Regions from separate parts of the Nonomuraea sp. NPDC050790 genome, predicted to be linked through region 4. Evidence: riboswitches for the same ligand, from Rfam matches in the RefSeq annotation. Region 4 holds a riboswitch; each other region holds the start of a gene.
The links. A riboswitch is a leader RNA that binds a small molecule or an ion and turns the genes downstream of it on or off. The one in region 4 is predicted to bind thiamine pyrophosphate.

Region 1: linked by a shared signal. The riboswitch ahead of thiC (phosphomethylpyrimidine synthase ThiC) and the one ahead of thiO (glycine oxidase ThiO) in region 4 are both predicted to bind thiamine pyrophosphate.
Region 2: linked by a shared signal. The riboswitch ahead of ACIBEJ_RS39725 (TenA family protein) and the one ahead of thiO (glycine oxidase ThiO) in region 4 are both predicted to bind thiamine pyrophosphate.
Region 3: linked by a shared signal. The riboswitch ahead of ACIBEJ_RS39355 (purine-cytosine permease family protein) and the one ahead of thiO (glycine oxidase ThiO) in region 4 are both predicted to bind thiamine pyrophosphate.

Annotation. Positions count from the first base shown of each region.
Region 1 covers NZ_JBITGF010000013.1:154,842-159,215, reverse strand. Annotated here, with positions in the region: gene ACIBEJ_RS46105 (protein kinase) at 1-223, opposite strand, end outside; gene ACIBEJ_RS46100 (GNAT family N-acetyltransferase) at 321-869, opposite strand; gene ACIBEJ_RS46095 (shikimate kinase) at 879-1,364, opposite strand; gene ACIBEJ_RS46090 (hypothetical protein) at 1,395-1,655, shown strand; TPP riboswitch at 1,697-1,810, shown strand; gene thiC (phosphomethylpyrimidine synthase ThiC) at 1,803-3,518, shown strand; gene ACIBEJ_RS46080 (Coagulation factor 5/8 type domain-containing protein) at 3,576-4,374, shown strand, end outside.
Region 2 covers NZ_JBITGF010000009.1:203,208-207,581, forward strand. Annotated here, with positions in the region: gene ACIBEJ_RS39710 (zinc-binding dehydrogenase) at 1-919, opposite strand, end outside; gene ACIBEJ_RS39715 (TetR/AcrR family transcriptional regulator C-terminal domain-containing protein) at 938-1,585, opposite strand; gene ACIBEJ_RS39720 (hypothetical protein) at 1,651-2,157, shown strand; gene ACIBEJ_RS39725 (TenA family protein) at 2,138-2,809, opposite strand; TPP riboswitch at 2,797-2,891, opposite strand; gene ACIBEJ_RS39730 (MFS transporter) at 2,860-4,014, opposite strand; gene ACIBEJ_RS39735 (MarR family winged helix-turn-helix transcriptional regulator) at 4,130-4,374, shown strand, end outside.
Region 3 covers NZ_JBITGF010000009.1:137,770-142,143, reverse strand. Annotated here, with positions in the region: gene ACIBEJ_RS39370 (Fpg/Nei family DNA glycosylase) at 1-491, shown strand, start outside; gene ACIBEJ_RS39365 (DUF1203 domain-containing protein) at 484-963, opposite strand; gene ACIBEJ_RS39360 (rhodanese-like domain-containing protein) at 1,026-1,349, opposite strand; TPP riboswitch at 1,426-1,540, shown strand; gene ACIBEJ_RS39355 (purine-cytosine permease family protein) at 1,605-2,921, shown strand; gene ACIBEJ_RS39350 (methylated-DNA--[protein]-cysteine S-methyltransferase) at 3,007-3,564, opposite strand; gene ACIBEJ_RS39345 (PAS domain S-box protein) at 3,667-4,374, shown strand, end outside.
Region 4 covers NZ_JBITGF010000005.1:502,460-506,833, reverse strand. Annotated here, with positions in the region: gene ACIBEJ_RS27575 (thiazole synthase) at 1-347, opposite strand, end outside; gene thiS (sulfur carrier protein ThiS) at 340-540, opposite strand; gene thiO (glycine oxidase ThiO) at 574-1,686, opposite strand; TPP riboswitch at 1,677-1,793, opposite strand; gene ACIBEJ_RS27560 (NAD(P)/FAD-dependent oxidoreductase) at 1,853-3,007, shown strand; gene ACIBEJ_RS27555 (Rv2175c family DNA-binding protein) at 3,038-3,412, shown strand; gene thiE (thiamine phosphate synthase) at 3,390-4,034, shown strand; gene ACIBEJ_RS27545 (polyprenyl synthetase family protein) at 4,191-4,374, opposite strand, start outside.

The sequences.
Region 1 (4,374 bases), on a different contig from region 4:
GCCTGGCCTCGACCACGCGGGCGGTGCAGAAGGAGGCGACCCGGCCGGCCGCCGCGGCCTCCTTGGCCAGGTGCTCGCTCAGCCCGCCGTGCAGGACCTTCACCGCGAAGCGGCGGCCCTGCGCGTCGTAGGCGTCGTAGACGACACCCTGGCCGCCCGCGCCGAGCCGGCCGGCCAGCCAGTAGCCGCCAAGCCGTTCGGGGTCACCGGGCACCAAGCGCATCGTCACTGCCCCTTAGATGCGCGGGAGGCGGGATTGGTTGGCGACGCGGACGCCACAGGTCCCTCGCGCGCCTCGAGGGACCCGTGCGTCATGATCATTATGACAGGGGTTTCCACTCCGTCCGCAGCACGGACATCGTGACGGAGTCGTACCACCGGCCCTCCCACAGCAGCGCGTCGCGCAGCACGCCCTCGCGGACGAAGCCGACCTTCTCGTAGACGTGCTTGGCCCGGTCGTTGAAGTCGTAGACGCCCAGCTCGATGCGGTGCAGCGGAGTGGTGGAGAAGGCATGGGCGAGCACCAGGCGGATGGCCTCGGTGCCGTAGCCCTTGCCGAACGCCCGTGCTCCCACCAGCGCGATGCGCAGGTTGCACGACAGGTTGTCCTTGTCGAGATCGTTGAGGACGATCTCGCCGACGTACCCGTCCTCGGCCATGATCGCCAGGTCGAGCCGGTCGTCGTGGTCGCGGCGGGTGGTGTACCACTCCAGGGCCGCCTTGGGGGCGATCCCGTTGTGGGTGTGGGAGCCCGTGAGCCGGGCGACCTCCGGGTCGTCGCACAGCTCGATCAGGCCCTCGACGTGCTCGGGCCCGACGGGGACGAGCGTGACCCGATCGCCGGCGAGGGTGGGTTTGTTCGCGAACATTTCCCCAATTTATAGAGCCTCATAAATGGTTGTCGCGGTGTTTTCCGGAGTCGTGGACGAGACGTCGAGCCGCAGGTCGGCTAGCTGCTCGAAGTACCGCCCGCGGCGCGCCCGCATAGCCGAGGGCGAGAACTCCGGCCGGTGGTCGGAGGTGCGCATGCGCTGGGCCAGGATCTCGTCGGGGGCGTCCAGCCAGACCACGAAGGCGGCGCCGAGGGCCTCGCGCACCCTCGGGTCCTCCACGGTGCTGGCCGCCGCCGCGATGACCTGGGGCGGCTCGGTGAGCGCGTGGAGCACGTGCTCGGCCTCGCGCCCGTGCAGCACCTGCGCGCCCTCCGTCCGGGCGATCTCGGCGGCGCTGGCGCCGTAACGCTCGCGCAGGAAGGGGTCGCTGTCGCTGAGGGGCACGCCCAGCTCGCGGGCCAGCAGCTTGCCCACGGTCGTCTTGCCGGAGCCCATGAGCCCGATCACGACGACAGGTTTGTTCTTCGACATGGGGATAGGTGTTTCCTCTGGAGGTGCATTATGACAATCGCCGGAGGCATCATCCTCATCATGCTCGGCGCGATCCTGACCTGGGCGGTCGAGTTCGACCTCGCCGGGCTGGACATCAATGTGATCGGCGTCGTCCTCATGATCGGTGGTCTGGTCGGGTTGTTGTTCGGCCTGTACCGGATGCACGTTACCCGCCGTGTCATCCAGGAGCCGGTCTACGAGGACCCGAACGCGCGTCGGACGACGACGGTCTACGAGGAGCGTCGCCGTATCGACGAGCCGCCGCTGTAAAGGGTCTTGTGCGTACCCCGGGTCTCCGGGGTACGGTGGCGCGGTCCGAACGCGGGAGCCCGGTGCAACCGGGCTGAGAGGACGGCTGGAGCAGCCGCCGACCGCCAGAACCTGATCCGGGTAATGCCGGCGAAGGGAGTTTGCGCGATGAGCGACGCGCGCTTTTCCAAGATCCATCTCGGTGACCTGCGGGTGCCCATGCGGCGGGTGCATCTGTCGAACGGCACGGCGGTGGAGCTCTACGACACCTCCGGGCCGGCCAACACCGACATCACGCGCGGCCTGCCGCGGCTGCGGGAGGTGTGGGTGCTGGAGCGCGGTGACGTGGCGCGCTACGGCGGCCGCCAGGTGCGCCCGATCGACGACGGCTTCAAGGAGCAGGCGGCCTGGGCCCGCAGGAACACCGAGGTCTTCCCCGGCGACGGACGCAAGCCGCTGCGGGCCACAGGGGCGCCCGTGACCCAGCTCGCCTACGCCCGGCGGGGCGTCGTCACCAAGGAGATGGAGTTCGTCGCGGTCAGAGAGGGAGTGAGCCCCGAGTTCGTGCGCAAGGAGGTGGCGGCCGGCCGGGCGATCATCCCGGCCAACGTCAACCACACCGAGAGCGAGCCGATGATCATCGGCCGCAACTTCCACGTGAAGATCAACGCCAACATCGGCAACTCCGCGGTCGCCTCCTCGATCTCCGAGGAGGTGGAGAAGATGACCTGGGCCACCCGGTGGGGCGCCGACACCGTGATGGACCTGTCGACCGGGCGCGACATCCACACCACCCGCGAGTGGATCATCAGGAACGCGCCGGTGCCGATCGGGACCGTTCCGATCTACCAGGCGCTGGAGAAGGTCGGCGGCGTGGCGGCCGACCTGTCCTGGGAGGTCTACCGGGACACGCTGGTCGAGCAGTGCGAGCAGGGCGTCGACTACATGACCGTGCACGCCGGGGTGCGGCTGGCGTACGTGCCGCTGACCGCGCGGCGCAAGACCGGCATCGTCTCGCGCGGCGGCTCGATCATGGCGGCGTGGTGCCTGGCCCACCATCGCGAGAGCTTCCTGTACGAGCACTTCGAGGAGATGTGCGAGCTGCTGGCGAGCTACGACGTGGCCTTCTCGCTCGGGGACGGCCTGCGGCCCGGCTCGATCGCCGACGCCAACGACGAGGCGCAGTTCGCCGAACTGCGCACGCTGGGCGAGCTGACCCGGGTCGCCCGCGCGCACGACGTGCAGGTCATGATCGAGGGGCCGGGGCACGTGCCCATGCACAAGATCAAGGAGAACGTCGACCTGCAGCGCGAGATCTGCGACGACGCGCCCTTCTACACGCTGGGCCCGCTGGTGACCGACGTCGCGCCCGGCTACGACCACATCACCTCGGGCATCGGCGCCGCGATGATCGGCTGGTACGGCACCGCCATGCTCTGCTACGTCACCCCGAAAGAGCACCTGGGCCTGCCCGACAAGGACGATGTCAAGACCGGGGTCATCACCTACAAGATCGCGGCCCACGCGGCGGACCTCGCCAAGGGCCACCCGAGGGCGCAGGAGTGGGACGACGCGCTGTCGGAGGCCCGCTTCGAGTTCCGCTGGGAGGACCAGTTCGACCTGTCGCTGGACCCGGAGACGGCGCGGTCGTTCCACGACCAGACCCTGCCGGCCGAGCCCGCCAAGACCGCGCATTTCTGCAGTATGTGCGGGCCGAAGTTCTGTTCGATGAAGATCACCCATGATGTCCGGAAATATGCGGAGGAGCATGGACTTACGGACTCCGCGGCCATCCAGGCGGGGATGGCGGAGAAGGCGGTGGAGTTCACCGAACGGGGCGGCGAGGTCTATGTCCGGGGCGGAAATCCGGCGGACCCAAAATAGCGAGTAGGACTCATATTGGGTCTTGACTGGCGTGTGTAAGGAGCCCACGCTGAGGGCGTGATCAGCCGCATACTCGCCGTCCTGGTCGCCATCGCCCTGCTCGCGTTACCCGCCCCCGCGTTATCCCGCAGCGAGCAGCCCGTGAGCGGCTTCATCGACGCGCACAGCCACCTCATGTCCTACGAAGCCTTCGGCGGCAAGCTGCTCTGCGGCAAGCCGTTCGACCCGGGCGGCATCGCCAGGGCGCTGGTCGACTGCCTCGACCACTTCCCGAACGGTGAAGCCGCCTGGTTCGAGAACTTCACCCGCACCGGCCGGCCGACCGGCACCCATGACCCGGTCGGCTGGCCCACGTTCCGTAGCTGGCCGGCCCACGACTCCCTCACCCACCAGCAGGCGTACTACACGTGGATCGAGCGCGCCTGGCGCGGCGGGCTGCGGATCATGGTCAACGACCTCGTGGCCAACCGGCAGCTCTGCGAGATCTACCCGCTGAAGACCAACCCCTGTGACGAGATGGGCTCCATCCGGCTGGAGGCCCGCCGTACCTTCGAGATGCAGGACTACATCGACCAGCAGAGCGGCGGCCCCGGCCAGGGCTGGTTCCGCGTGGTCAGGAGCCCGGCCGAGGCCCGCTCGGTCATCGCCGCTGGGAAGCTGGCCGTGGTGCTCGGCATCGAGACCTCCGAGCCGTTCGGCTGCCGCCAGACACTCGGCATCCCGCACTGCACGAAGGCGCAGATCGACCGGGGCCTGGACGAGATGTACGAACTCGGCGTCCGCTCCATGTTCGTCTGCCACAAGTACGACAACGCCCTGTGCGGCGTGCGCTTCGACTCCGGCACCCAGGGCGCCA
Region 2 (4,374 bases), on a different contig from region 4:
GGGAGGTGTGGGCGTCAGCGGCGCGCTCCAGCGGGAACGTGGCGCCGATGCGCGGCGTCATGACGCCCTTCGCGGCCCGATCGAGCGCCTCGGCCAGCATCTCGCGGACCTTGTCCTGCGGCGGCGGGCCCGACTCCAGCGCGTTGTGCACGCGCACGCGGCGCCGCTCGGCGACTTCCGGGTCGATCCGGGCGAAGTCCCCGCCGGAGCTGCCGTAGGAGATGAACCGCCCGCCGTCCGCGGCCGCCTCGAAGGCAGCGAGGCCGAGCTCCCCGCCGACGCCGTCGAAGACGAGGTCGGCGCCGCCGGTGGCCGCGCGCACACGCTGCTGCCAGCCCTCTTCGGAGTAGTCGACGACGACCTCGGCGCCCTGCTCGCGGGCCAGGTCCAGCTTGCGCTCGCCCCGCGCCGCGGCGGCCACCCTGGCTCCGGCGTCGCGGGCCAGTTGTACCAGGAGCGATCCCGCCCCGCCGGACGCCGCGGTGACCAGGACCCACTCGCCCTTCCTGATCGCGCCGTGCCCGGCCAGCATCAGCGCCGTCACCCCGTCATGCAGGACGGCCGCCGCCTCCCGGAACCCCAGCTTGTCCGGCATCGCGACCACCTCGCCGGCCGAGGCGACGATCCGCTCGGCGTAGCCCGTGGACGACCTGGCCACCACCCGCCGTCCGACCCAGGCCGGATCGACGCCGTCGCCGACGGCCGAGACCACGCCCGCGCCGCCACCGCCCGGCACGTAGGGCACCTCGCGCGGGAACCAGTCGCCGCCCCAACCGGCGCGCAGCAGGGTGTCCAGGTAGATGACGTCGGCGACGGCCAGGTCCACGACCATCTCGCCCGCGCCGGGGACGGGGTCGGGCACCTCGACGGGCGTCAGGACATCGGGGCCGCCGAACTCTCGCACATGAATCGCTCTCATGCCCCCTACCCTTCAACCTCAAGCGAGCTTGAGGTCAAGCCCGTCGAGCAGCGCCGCCAGACCGAACTCGAAGAGATCGCCACCGGTGGGGTGATCGGGCTGGAGGCGGGCCCGCAGGCGAGGGAAGCTCCGGGCGATCTCGACCATGTCCGCCTCCGCCCGGCTCATCCGCTTCTCCTCGTCGGCGCCCGCGCGGCGTACCTTCGCGCGCAGGGCGGACTCGGCCGCCTCTCCCTGGGCCGCGCCGAGCACGAACATCAGGACCGAGGCGGCGGCCTGGTCCGCCTGCGCACCCTCGAATCCGGCCGACTCGTAGACGGCCAGGCAGTGGTCGTCGTAGCGGGCCTTGTTGGGGCCGTAGACGACGTGGGTGCTCATGGCGGGGATCAGCCAGAAGTGGCGCACGACCATCCGGTGGGCGCCGCGGGCGAGTTCGGCGGCGGCCTCGCGCCAGCCCGTGACCGCCGGGTCGGGCAGCCCGATCTCGCCGAAAACGTGGTCGGCGGCCAGCTCGACCAGCCGATCCTTGTTCTCGACGTGGTAGTACATGGCGGTCGCGGCCGAGTCGAGCTGGACACCGAGCCGCCGCATGTTCAGACCGGCCACGCCCTCGGCGTCCAGGACCTCGACGGCGGCCAGGACGATCTGCTCCTTGGTGAGCGACATGACGCCACCCTATTGCACTTTGTTCAACTCATCGGTTTTACTAAGTTCAAATCGAGGAGGCACACATGAGAACCCGTATCGCCGCAGTGATCCAGTTGCTCACCGCGGTCCCGTTCCTGCTGGGGATCTACACCGTGACCAGGTACGGCGCCGCCGCCCAGCGGGCCGCAGAGGCCGAGATGGGCCGCCAGGGCAAGTCCGTGGAACTGCTGAGCGGCAACGGCATCAGCTTCGCCGGCAGCGAGGGCCTGGCGGTCGTGATCGTCGTGATCCTGGCGGCCCTGGCGCTGCTCAACCTGGCCGGCAGGCGGATCGGCCGGATCCTGTCCTGGATCTTCCAGCCGATCCTGCTCGTCCTCGGTCTCGTGATCATCCCCAGTCAGGTCTTCACGGCCAGGTTCCTGGAGCCCGTGCTCCCCGGCGTGGACGCGCACGCTCTGGTGGCGGCCGCCCTGGGCGCCATGCCTGCCTGGTCGACGGCCGTGAGCTGGGCCAAGTTGCTGCTCACGACCGTGGGGTCGATCGTCGTGGTGGTGCTTCTGATCCGGTCGGCTAGAGCCACTTCGCGGTAGGCCAGGTCTCCAGTTGCCAGGCGCTGTCCCAGAACATCCACTCGAACTCCGCCGCCTTCACGAAGGCCGCCCGCATCTGCTCCAGCAGCGCGGGGCCGGCCTCCCCGGCCAGGCGGTCGGTGATCTGCTTGGCCCGCGTCACCGACGCCGCGTAGGCGGGGTCGGCGTAGGTGGCGATCCAGGCGCGGTAGGGGTGGGTCTCGGAACTGCGGCCCACCAGCGCGGTGCCGACGTCCTCGTAGATCCAGAAGCAGGGCAGCACCGCCGCCGCCAGCACCGGGTAGGGGGCCGACAGCGCGGTGGCCTGGAGCCAGGAGGAGTAGCCGAGGGCCGTGGGCGAGGTGGGCACGCCGGTCAGGTCGGCGGCCGTCAGGCCGTACTGCTCGATGTAGCCCTCGTGGAGGGTGCGCTCGGCGGCGATGGCGTCGTGGGCGGCCTGCGACCAGAACGCCATCTCGTCCGGGTCGGCGGCCCTGACGGCGGCGGTGGCCAGGGCCTTGGCGAACGCCTCCAGGTAGCGGGCGTCCTGGACGATGTAGAAGGCGAAGCGCTCGCGGGAGAGCGTGCCGTCGCCCAGGGCGGTGTTGAACGGGTGCTCGTGGATGGCCCGCAGCAGGCCGGCGGTTTGGGTCCAGACGTCGTCGGTGAACACGACAGTCCCTTCGCTAGTCCGAACTAGATCAGGTTCGACGGGTTTCGATCTCAGCCCTTGGCGGGCACCCCGCGTCGCGCGCTCACAGTAACAGCCGCCAGTGCGGTGAGGCCCATCAGGAGGGCGCCGAACCACAGGGCCCCGGTGACGGCCAGGTTGTCGGCCACGATGCCGCCGAACGCGGCGCCGAAGGCGATGGCCAGGTTGAAGACGGTGGTGTTGAGGGCGGTCGCCGCCTCGGCCGAGGCGCCGGCGCCCTGGAGGATCCAGGTCTGCACGGCCACGGGGGCGCCGCCGTAGGCCAGGCCCCAGATGAGCAGGAGGATCGAGCCGGTCACGGGCGTGGTGCCGGCGAAGGGGAAGATCACCATGATCACGGCCAGGGTGGCGCTGAGCGTGACGACCCTGCGCCTGACGTTCCACGAGGAGCCGACGAAGGTGCCGACGACCCCGGCGACGCCGAAGCCGAGCAGGATCGGCCCGATCAGGTCGGCGGGCACGCCGGAGACGTCCTGCAGGATCGGGCTGATGAAGGTGAAGGCCGCGTACTGGCCGGCGACCACGAGGAACGTGGAGATGACGGCGGCGCGGACCACGGGGTTGGCGAACTGGCGGGGCAGTTCGCGCAGGCGGACGGGGGCGGTGGCGGGGATGCGCGGCAGCAGCCACAGCAGCGCGCCCACCACCAGCAGGGCCAGCACGCCGACGGCGGCGAAGGCGACCCGCCAGTCGGTGAGGCCGCCGATGAGCGTCCCGGCGGGGACGCCGAGCACGTTGGCCGCGGTCGCGCCGCCGAAGGCCAGCGAGGTGGCCCGCGGGACGTGGCGTTCCGGCACCAGCCGTACGGCGATGCCCGCCGCCAGCGCCCAGAACCCGCCGATCCCGATCCCCACCAGGAACCGCGAGGCCAGCATGACGGCGAAGTTCGGCGCCACCACGGAGACCGCGTTGGCCACGACCATCAGGCCGAGCAACCCGATCAGCACGGTACGCCGGTCGAGCCGCCCGATCGCCACCGGCAGCAGGGGCGCGGTGGCGGAGGCGACCAGGCCGGGCACGGTCACCATGAGCCCGGCGGCGCCCTCGGAGACGTTCAGCGACCCGCCGATGGCGGTGAGCAGGCCCACGGGCAACTGCTCCACCGTGACCATGGCGAAGGTGCCCACGGCCACGGCGGCCACGGCCAGCCATTCCTTCAGTGACACATCTTCTCGCGTGGCAATGGACACGCCGATCACCTCTCATTGATAATCTCAACGTTGAGATATCATCACCTTATTGTGTGAACGTCAAGTCTGTGAACGTTAAGAGGTTTCGCCCATGAGCGACGCGGTGGACATGCTGCTGGCCCAGTGGAAGAGGGAGCGCCCCGACATCGACCCCTCCCCGATGGGGATCATCGGCCGGATCTCCCGGCTCAGCCTGCTGTTCGGCGGCGAGCTCAAGGCGTTCTTCCAGGAGCACGGGCTGGAGCGGTGGGAGTTCGACGTGCTGGCCACGCTGCGCAGGTCCGGTGCGCCGTACGAGCTGAGCGCGGGGGAACTGCTCAAGGCGGCCATGGTCAC
Region 3 (4,374 bases), on a different contig from region 4:
CGAAAAATCCGGACGAGGTGCCGGGCATCGCCGCGCTCGGCCCCGACCCGCTGGCCGACACCTTCACCGTGGACGTGCTGAAGGGGATCTTGGGTGGCAACCGTACCCAGATCAAGGGTCTTCTGCGCGATCAGAAGGTGATCGCGGGCATCGGCAACGCCTACTCCGACGAGGTGCTGCACGCGGCCAAGATGTCCCCGTTCAAGATCGCGGCCACGCTGACCGACGCGCAGGTGGCCGACCTGCACGAGGCGATCGTCACCACGCTGCGCGAGGCGGTCGAGCGGGCGCACGGGGTGGCGGCCAAGGACCTCAAGGCGGAGAAGAAGTCCGGCCTGCGCGTGCACAACCGGGCCGGTCAGCCCTGCGACGTGTGCGGCGACACCATCAGGGAGGTCTCGTTCGCCGACTCCTCGCTGCAGTACTGCCCGACCTGCCAGACCGGCGGCAAGCCGCTGGCCGACCGGCGGATGTCGAAACTGCTCAAGTAGCCCGGTGGGCGGCGAAGTGGTAGCAGCCGTACTCGACCGCCCGTACGTGGACCATGGCCACCTCGGGGTCGGACAGCACCTCCTTGAGCGCCACCTGCGGGTCGGCGCCCTCGGGCAGGAGCCGTCCGCCGTGGATGCGGCCTTCCGAGGTGTAGGCGCGCAGGACCCGGTGGGCGGTGTGGGCGGCGGGCCAACCGGCCGAGTCCGGGCCCGCGCACGGCTCGGCGTGGACGAAGATCGGGCCCAGTTCGTCGTAGGGCCCGGGGTGGGCGCCGGTCTCGGCGGCCCAGCGGCGCAACGGCGCGTACGACACCAGGGCGATCCGATCGCCCGCCGCCGCCTTGCGCAGACAGCACCGCAGCGGCGCGCCGCCCTCCTCGTCAACGCTGAAGACGGGCGCCCTGCCCGCGTCGTCGGCCCGGAGCAGCTCCCGCACGATCACCGGGTCGATCGCTCTGATCTCGTATTCCATGTCCCGATGCTCTCCCGCCCCGCCCTGGAACGCTGGCGGCGGTCGGACCCGGCAATCGGGATTCAGGCCACGAACGGCTCCTGGCCGCTCTCGCTCACCATCGGCAGCCTGGCCGCCTCCCACGACTGCATGCCGCCGCCGACGTTGACCGCCTCGCGGCCGACGTGGTTGAGCCAGGCCGCCGCGTGCGCCGAACGCCCGCCGACCCGGCACACCACGTAGACGGGCTGCCCCGCGGGAACCTCGTCGAGACGGGCCTGCAACTCGCCCATGGGGATGTGCACCGCATCAGGAGCGTGCCCCGCCACCCACTCGCCCTGCTCACGCACGTCGAGCAGGTACGCGCCCGCGGGCACGTCCTTCGCCTCGATCTCAGGAACCGTCATGCACCCATTCTCCCAGGCCCCGAGACCGCCCCGTGTCTTGCCAGTTTCCGGCCGGATGGCATAATCCGCTCGAAACTTACATAAGCGCGGGAGCTCGGGCACGGCCGGGCTGAGAGGGCAATCCCCACGCATTGCCGACCGCATGAACCTGACCGGGTAATGCCGGCGTAGGGAGCGTTCACGATGACGCGTGTCGTCGATGGATCACACAACTCGGAGGGATCACACAACTCGGAGGGATCTCACCACTCGGAGGTGGCCCTGACCCTGGACGGGGCCACGCCGAAAACCCTCGGCGTGCTCGACCAGGGCGCGCTGTGGGCCAACCTCGCGGTCAGCCTGCTGGGCTTCTCCGGCGCGCTGCTGCTGCTCAACCCCCTCGGCGACGCGCCGCTGAGCCTGGCCGCGGCGCTCACCGCCACCGCGGTCGGCAGCCTCATCGGCACCGCCATGGTGGGCCTGTCGGCCATCCCCGGCACCCAGACGGGCAAACCGGCCATGGTCCTGCTGCGCGGGCTGTTCGGGGCGAAGCTGTCGTACATCCCGACCGTGCTCAACATCGTCCAGATGGTCGGCTGGGGCGCGTTCGAGCTCTGGGTCATCTCCAACGGCGCGATGGCCATCTTCGGTACGGCGGTGCCGTACGCGGTATGGGTGCTCGTCGCCGGAGCGGTCACCACGGCGCTGACGATCTGGCCGCTGGGCGCGATCAGGCTGCTGCGCAGGTACGTGACGATCGCGGTGATCCTGGCGATGATCTGGTTCGCGGTGGACTTCCTGGGCAAGGCCACGCCGCAGACCGGCGGCGACTGGAGCGCGTTCGCGCCGGCCGTCGACTACGTGATCGCGCTGTCGATCTCGTGGGTGCCGCTCGCCGCCGACTTCGCCCGGCACTCGCGCTCCAGCAGGGCCGCCTTCACCGGCGTCGTGGGCGGCTACACGCTGGCCCAGATCGCCTGCCTGGGCCTGGGTGTCTACGCGGTCGCGCTGGCGGGGTCCGCGGCGGTCACGGCCGACTCGACCGCGGTGTTCGCGCCGTTCGTGGCGGCGCCGCTGGGCGCGCTGTTCTTCGCCGTCCTGGTGCTGCGCGAGACCGACCAGTCGTTCGCGAACGTCTACTCCACGACCGTCTCCCTGCAGAACCTCATGCCCAGGGTGGACCGGCGGATCTTCTCCACCGTCATCGGCGTGCTGACGATCGCGATCGCGCTGGCCGTGGACGTCACCTCCTACGGCGCGTTTCTCGGGGTGATCGGCGCGGTCTTCGTGCCGATGTTCGCGGTGCTCGCGGTCGACTACTTCCTGCTCGGCGGCCACGCCCGGTGGAACACCGCGGAGGACGCGCCGGCCCGCTGGTCGATGCTGATCCCCTGGGCGCTGGGCTTCGCGGCCTACTGGGTGACCACGGGCACGCCCACGGTCGCGGCGTGGGACGGGATCTGGCTGTCGTTGCGCGAGGCCGTACGCCAGCCGTGGATGAACGGCGCGCTCGGCGGCGCCATCGTGGCGGCGCTGGTGACGCTGCTGGTCGGGCTGCTCGGCGGCGCGCGCGGGCGGGAGCGGGCGAAGTGAGCCCGCGGCTCTCGCCGTTCGGTCAGTGGCTCTCGACGGTCGGTCAGTGGCTCTCGAAGGTCGGTCAGCGGCTCTCGGCGGCCCGTCAGCGGCTCTCGACGGTCAGGAGGTGGCGCTTGGCGGCGGCGCCCCCGGCGTAGTCGCCGAGCCCGCCGTCGGCCTGCACGATCCGGTGACACGGGACGATCACGCAGACGGGGTTCTCGGCGAGCGCGTTCCCGACCGCCCGCAGCGCGCGCGGCCGGCCGATGCGCTCGGCGATCTCGCCGTAGGTCGTGGTCGTCCCGTACGGCACCGCCATCATCTTCTGCAGAACCGTCCTGGCGAACGGCGTGGCGAGGGTGAGGTCCACCGGCGTGGTGAACGTGCGCAGGCGGCCGGAGAAGTACGCGTCGAGCTCGCGGCGCACCGGGTCGAGCCGGGCGGCGTCGGGCCCGATGAAGGAGCCGAACTGCCTGGCGACCCGCTCGAAGACCGTGTTCTCCTCGTCGAAACTGCAGGTCACGACCCCGCGGGCGGTCACGGCGAGCACGAGGGCGCCGACCGCGCCCTGGTAGAGGCCGAAGGCGACGTCGGGCGGCTCGTCGCTGCGGTAGGTCGAGGAGGTCACGCGGAGCAGGGCATCGAGGTCACCGCTCGACATACCCTCACCCACTTCGCCACCTGGGAACCCGTGACCGCAGCGTATCGGACGGATCGCCCGACGGAAGCACCCCGCCACGGGCACTATGGAGATGTGGGAGACATGCGGGCAGGTAGTGACGACGACCTCGCCGCCGTGGTGCTCGCCAGTTCCCCGAACGCGATCATCGCCCTCGACCGGGACCAGACGGTGCTCCACTGGAACCCCGCGGCCGAGCGGCTCTTCGGCTGGACGGCCGCGGAGATCGTCGGACGCCGGGCCCCGATCGTGCCGGCGGAGCTGACCGCCGAGCACAACGCGGTGCTCGAACGCGTGCGCACCGGCGGCCAGGTCTCGCTGCACACCAAGCGTTTCCGCCGCGACGGGAGCCTGCTGGACGTGCGCATCGACACCAGCGCGCTGCTCCAGGGCAGCGCGGTGGCCGGGTACGTCTGCGTGCACCACCTGACGCAGGAGGACGAGGGCGCGCGGGTGCGCGTGGCGCGTCGCGAGCGGCTGGTGCGCCGGCTCAACGACGTGGTGGGCGACATCAACTCCGAGCTGGAGCTGCCCGCCGTACTCGACCGCATCGCCGCCAGCCTCACCGAGCTGACCGGCGCGGACGCGGGCGGTTTCGTGCTGATCGAGGGGGAACGGCTGCGCCTGGTGAGCGTGCACCAGTTGCCGGAGTCGCTGAAGGACACCACGGCCGACATGCGCAACAGCCTGGTCGGCAAGCTCTTACGCACCGGCAGGACCGTCCTGCTGGAGTCCCACGGGCTCGGCGACCTGGTCTGGGCCCGGCTGCCCGGACTGCACACGATCGCGCTC
Region 4 (4,374 bases):
GCGTCGAAGGTCTCGATCGGGTCGGGCAGCAGCGTGCGCTCGTCGGCGATGACCTCCAGCTTGACCCAGTTGGTGCCGAGCGCCTCGCGGGCGAGCCTCGCGGTCAGCACGGCCTCGCCCGCCGTGAAGCACCCGGCGGTGTTGGGCAGCACCTTGATGCCGCGCTCGCGCAGCACGTCGAGCACGGAGCCGGGCGCGGACGGGTCGAGCCGCCGCATCGCCACCGTGGTCAGCTCGGTGCCCGAGGCGGCCAGCGCCTGGTCGAGCACCTCCAGCGAGGGGGCGCCGCCGGTGCCCATGATGAGGCGGGAGGCGAATTTCTCCCCGCCGATGATCAGCTCATCCACCCTGCACCGCCGTGAGCACCTCGACCCGGTCGAGCTCGGCCAGCGCCGTGGTCTCCCACGAGCCGCGCGTGACCACCTCGTCGTTCACGGCCACCGCGACGCCCGTGGTGGCCGTCGTCAGCGTCCGTACGGCCTGCGCCACCGTGGTCCCGTGGGGCACCTCATGGGCGGCCCCGTTGATCGTCACATTCATGAAATATCCCCCTTCGGGATGAAAAATGCCTGTTCAGGCGGCGAACCGGCCGGGAGCACACAACGGCGCCAGCTCTTCCTCCTCGCCCGTCAACAGGGCGGCCGTCAGCGGGGCCAGCAGCACCCCGCCGCGATGGTGCCCGGTGGCCAGCAGCAGCCCCGGCTCGCCGCCGGGACCGATGAGGGGCAGGTTGTCCGGCGTGCCGGGACGCAGCCCCGCCACCACCTCCGCCAGTTCGAGCTCGGTCACCCCCGGCACCAGCTCGCGGGCGTCGCGCAGCAGCTCGTACACCCCGCCCGCGGTCACCCGGGTGTCGAACCCCAGCTCCTCCTGCGTGGCCCCCACGACCAGCTCTCCGTCGCCGCGCGGCACCAGGTAGACGGGCAGCCCGTGCACCATGCCGCGCACGCACCTGCCCAGCAGCGGCCGCGGCGAGCGCAGGCGCAGGATCTGCCCCTTCACCGGCCGCACCGGCACCTCGGCCAGCGCGCCGCTCCACGCCCCCGCCGCCAGCACCACCCGCTCCGCGCGCAGCTCCTCCGGGTACGGCCCGCCGCCCGCCTCACCCGGGCCCAGCCGTACCCCCTGGACGCCCTCATCGCCCCGCAGCAGCTCGCGCACGCGCGCCCGCACCATCGGGACCCCGAGGCGCTCCAGAGCGGCCAGGAGCGCGGCGGCGACCCTGCGCGGGTCCACCCAGGCGTCGCCGGGCGCCAGGAGCCCGCCGCGCACCGACGGCGCGAGCATGGGCTCCAGGCGGCGGCATTCGCGCCCGCTGAGCCGCTCGACCCGGAGCCCCAGCTTCTCCATGAAGGCCGCGGTCTCCTCCAGGGCCGCCAGGTCGTCGGCGCCGAAGGCCACGTCGAGCGTGCCGTCGGCGCGGTAGTCGAGGGCACCGGAGCCGAGGCCCGCCTCGGCGGCCAGTTCCGCGGCGAACGCGGGCCAGCGCGCGAGGGAGGCCGCGCCCAGGCGCAGCAGCGGTTCCTCGGTGAAGGTGACCTCGCTGACCGGCGCGAGCATCCCCGCGGCGGCATGGGTGGCGCCGGAGACGGGCGCCGGGTCGACGACGGTGACGGGCCGTCCCGAGCGGGCCAGGCGCCAGGCCGCGCTCAGCCCGACGACGCCCCCGCCCACGATCACGTCCATGATCCGCTCCCTACGCCGGCATGATCCGGATCAGGTGTCTTACGGTCGAAGGCCCGATGAAGCCTTCCTCTCAGTCCGGTTAAGGCCGGACTCCCGCGCGTCTTACGGCCCCCACCCTACGGCCTCGCCCGGCACACCCGCGAATGACCCCGGTATCGTCGGAACCGTGGATCACGTCGTGGTGGTGGGAGCCGGCCTGGCCGGAGTGCGCAGCGTCGAGTCGCTGCGCGGGCGCGGGTTCGAGGGAAGGGTCACCCTCCTCGGCGAGGAGCGGCACCGGCCATACGACCGTCCACCGCTGTCGAAGGCGGTCCTGCTCGGCACGAGCGACGACAGCTTCGTCGACACCGACCTGGCCGCGCTGCGCGTCGACTTCCGTCCCGGCGTCGCCGCGAAGTCCCTGCGCGAGGGCCTGGTGGAGACCACCGAGGGCGAGCTGCCCTACGACGGCCTGGTGATCGCCACCGGCTCCGAGCCGATCCGGCTGCCGGGGGAGGGCCCCCAGCTCGTGCTGCGCACGCTCGACGACGCCCACGTGCTGCGCGCCGCCCTGGTGCCCGGCGCGCACGTCGTGGTGGCGGGCGCGGGCTGGATCGGCGCCGAGGTGGCGACCGCGGCGCGCAAGGCGGGCTGCGAGGTCACCGTGATCGAGGCCGCCGCGACGCCGCTCTCGCACGCGATCGGCGAGATGGGCGCGCTCACCCTGCCCTGGTACGAGGGCGTGGACCTGCGCCTGGACACGATGGTCAGCGAGGTCGTCGAGGGCGGCGTGGAGCTGGTCGGCGGCGAGTTCGTGCCCGCGCACGTCGTGGTCTCCGGCATCGGCGCCCGCCCGGTCCTGGAATGGCTCGCCGACGCCGACATCGACCTGCACAACGGCGTCGTCACCGACGAGCACCTGCGCACGTCGCTGCCCGGCGTGGTGGCCGTCGGCGACTGCGCCAACTGGTGGTCACGCCGCTTCCAGACCCGGATGCGCGTCGAACACTGGGACACCGCGCTCAACGCCCCCGACGTCGCCGCCGCCACCCTGATGGGGGAGAAGGCCGTCTACGACCCGGTGCCGTACTTCTGGTCGGAGCAGTTCGGCCACATGCTGCAGTACGCCGGCTACCACCGCGCCGGCGCCCGCGTCGTCCACCGCGAGGGGCCCAAGTGGTCGGCGGTGTGGCTGACCTCGGAGGACCGGATCACCGCCGTCCTGGCCGCCGACCGGCCCCGCGACCTCGTGCAGGGCCGTCGTCTCATCGAAGCCGGCGCCCGTCTTGATGTGGAACGCCTGGTAGATCCGGATGTCGCCCTACGGGATTGTGTTGTTTGAGCAAGCGCGGCATGTGGTAGTTGTGGTTTCGTGACGCTTTCTGTTGCACAGATCGACCGGGAGACCGACCAGCTCGTCAGCGAGTGGCTCACTCTCCCCGAAGTGGCCGCGCGCATGGATCTCACGATCGGACGGGCCAAGCAGCTCCTCAAAGACCACAAGCTCCTCGGCGTACGGCGAGGCAGCGGCGGGCCCCAGGTGCCCGCGGTCTTCCTCGACGGAAAGGAAGTGATGAAGGGCCTGCCCGGCACGCTCACCGTGCTGCAGGACGCCGGCTACGACGAAGTCGAAGCCCTGCGCTGGCTCTTCACCCCAGACGAATCACTGCCGGGATCGCCCGTCGACGCGATCAAGGCCGGTCGGCACACGGAGGTCAAGCGGCGTGCCCAGGCCCTCGGTTTCTGAGGCCCGCCTCTACCTCTGCACCGACGGGCGGCGAGGACGCGGCGACCTGGCCGACTTCCTCGACGCCGTGCTGGCCAACGGCGTGGACATCGTCCAGTTGCGGGAGAAGGGACTCGAGGCGCGCGAAGAGCTCGCGCTGCTCGAGGTCTTCCGCGACGCCTGCGACCGGCACGGCAAGCTGCTCGCCGTCAACGACCGGGCCGACGTCGCCTTCGCGGCCCGCCCAGACGTGCTCCACCTGGGGCAGGACGACCTTCCCGTGACGGTCGCGCGAGAGATCCTCGGCGACGACATCGTCATCGGACGGTCCACCCACTCCGCCGCGGAGGCTTCCGCCGCCGCGGTGGAGCCGGGCGTCGACTACTACTGCTGCGGCCCGATCTGGCCGACGCCGACCAAGCCGGGACGCCACGCGCCCGGACCCGCGCTGCTGCGGCACGCGGCGGCGCTCGGCACGGACCGGCCGTGGTTCGGCATCGGCGGCATCGACCTGGACAACCTCGACGAGGTGCTCTCCTACGGGGTGCGCCGGGCCGTGGTCGTCCGCGCCGTCACCGAGGCCGACGACCCGGGCGCCGCGGCGGCCGAGTTCGCCAAGCGCCTGGCCGGCGCGGCTTCCTGACGCGGTAGGGCTTGGGGCCGAGACCGTACGCGGTGCGGCTGTCTGCCGAGGGATCGGCGGGCAGCCGCACGCGCCGCCGAGGCCGACGTCGCCCCAAGCCGTCTCCGCCCGTACCGACCGTGTGTGGTCGCCGATCAGCGCCCGGGTCGCGAAAGGTCAGGACTTGCGGGTGGTGGCGGCGACGGCCAGCCCGTCCAGCGCCGCCCGCGCCTCCTGCGTGATCGGGGCCCTGGCCAGCGCCGCGAGCGCCTCGTCCAGGTAGGACGCGATCAGGTCCTCGCACTCCTGCAGCGCCCCAGTGTCGTCGATGATGCCGCGCAGCGTCGCCACGCCCTGCTCG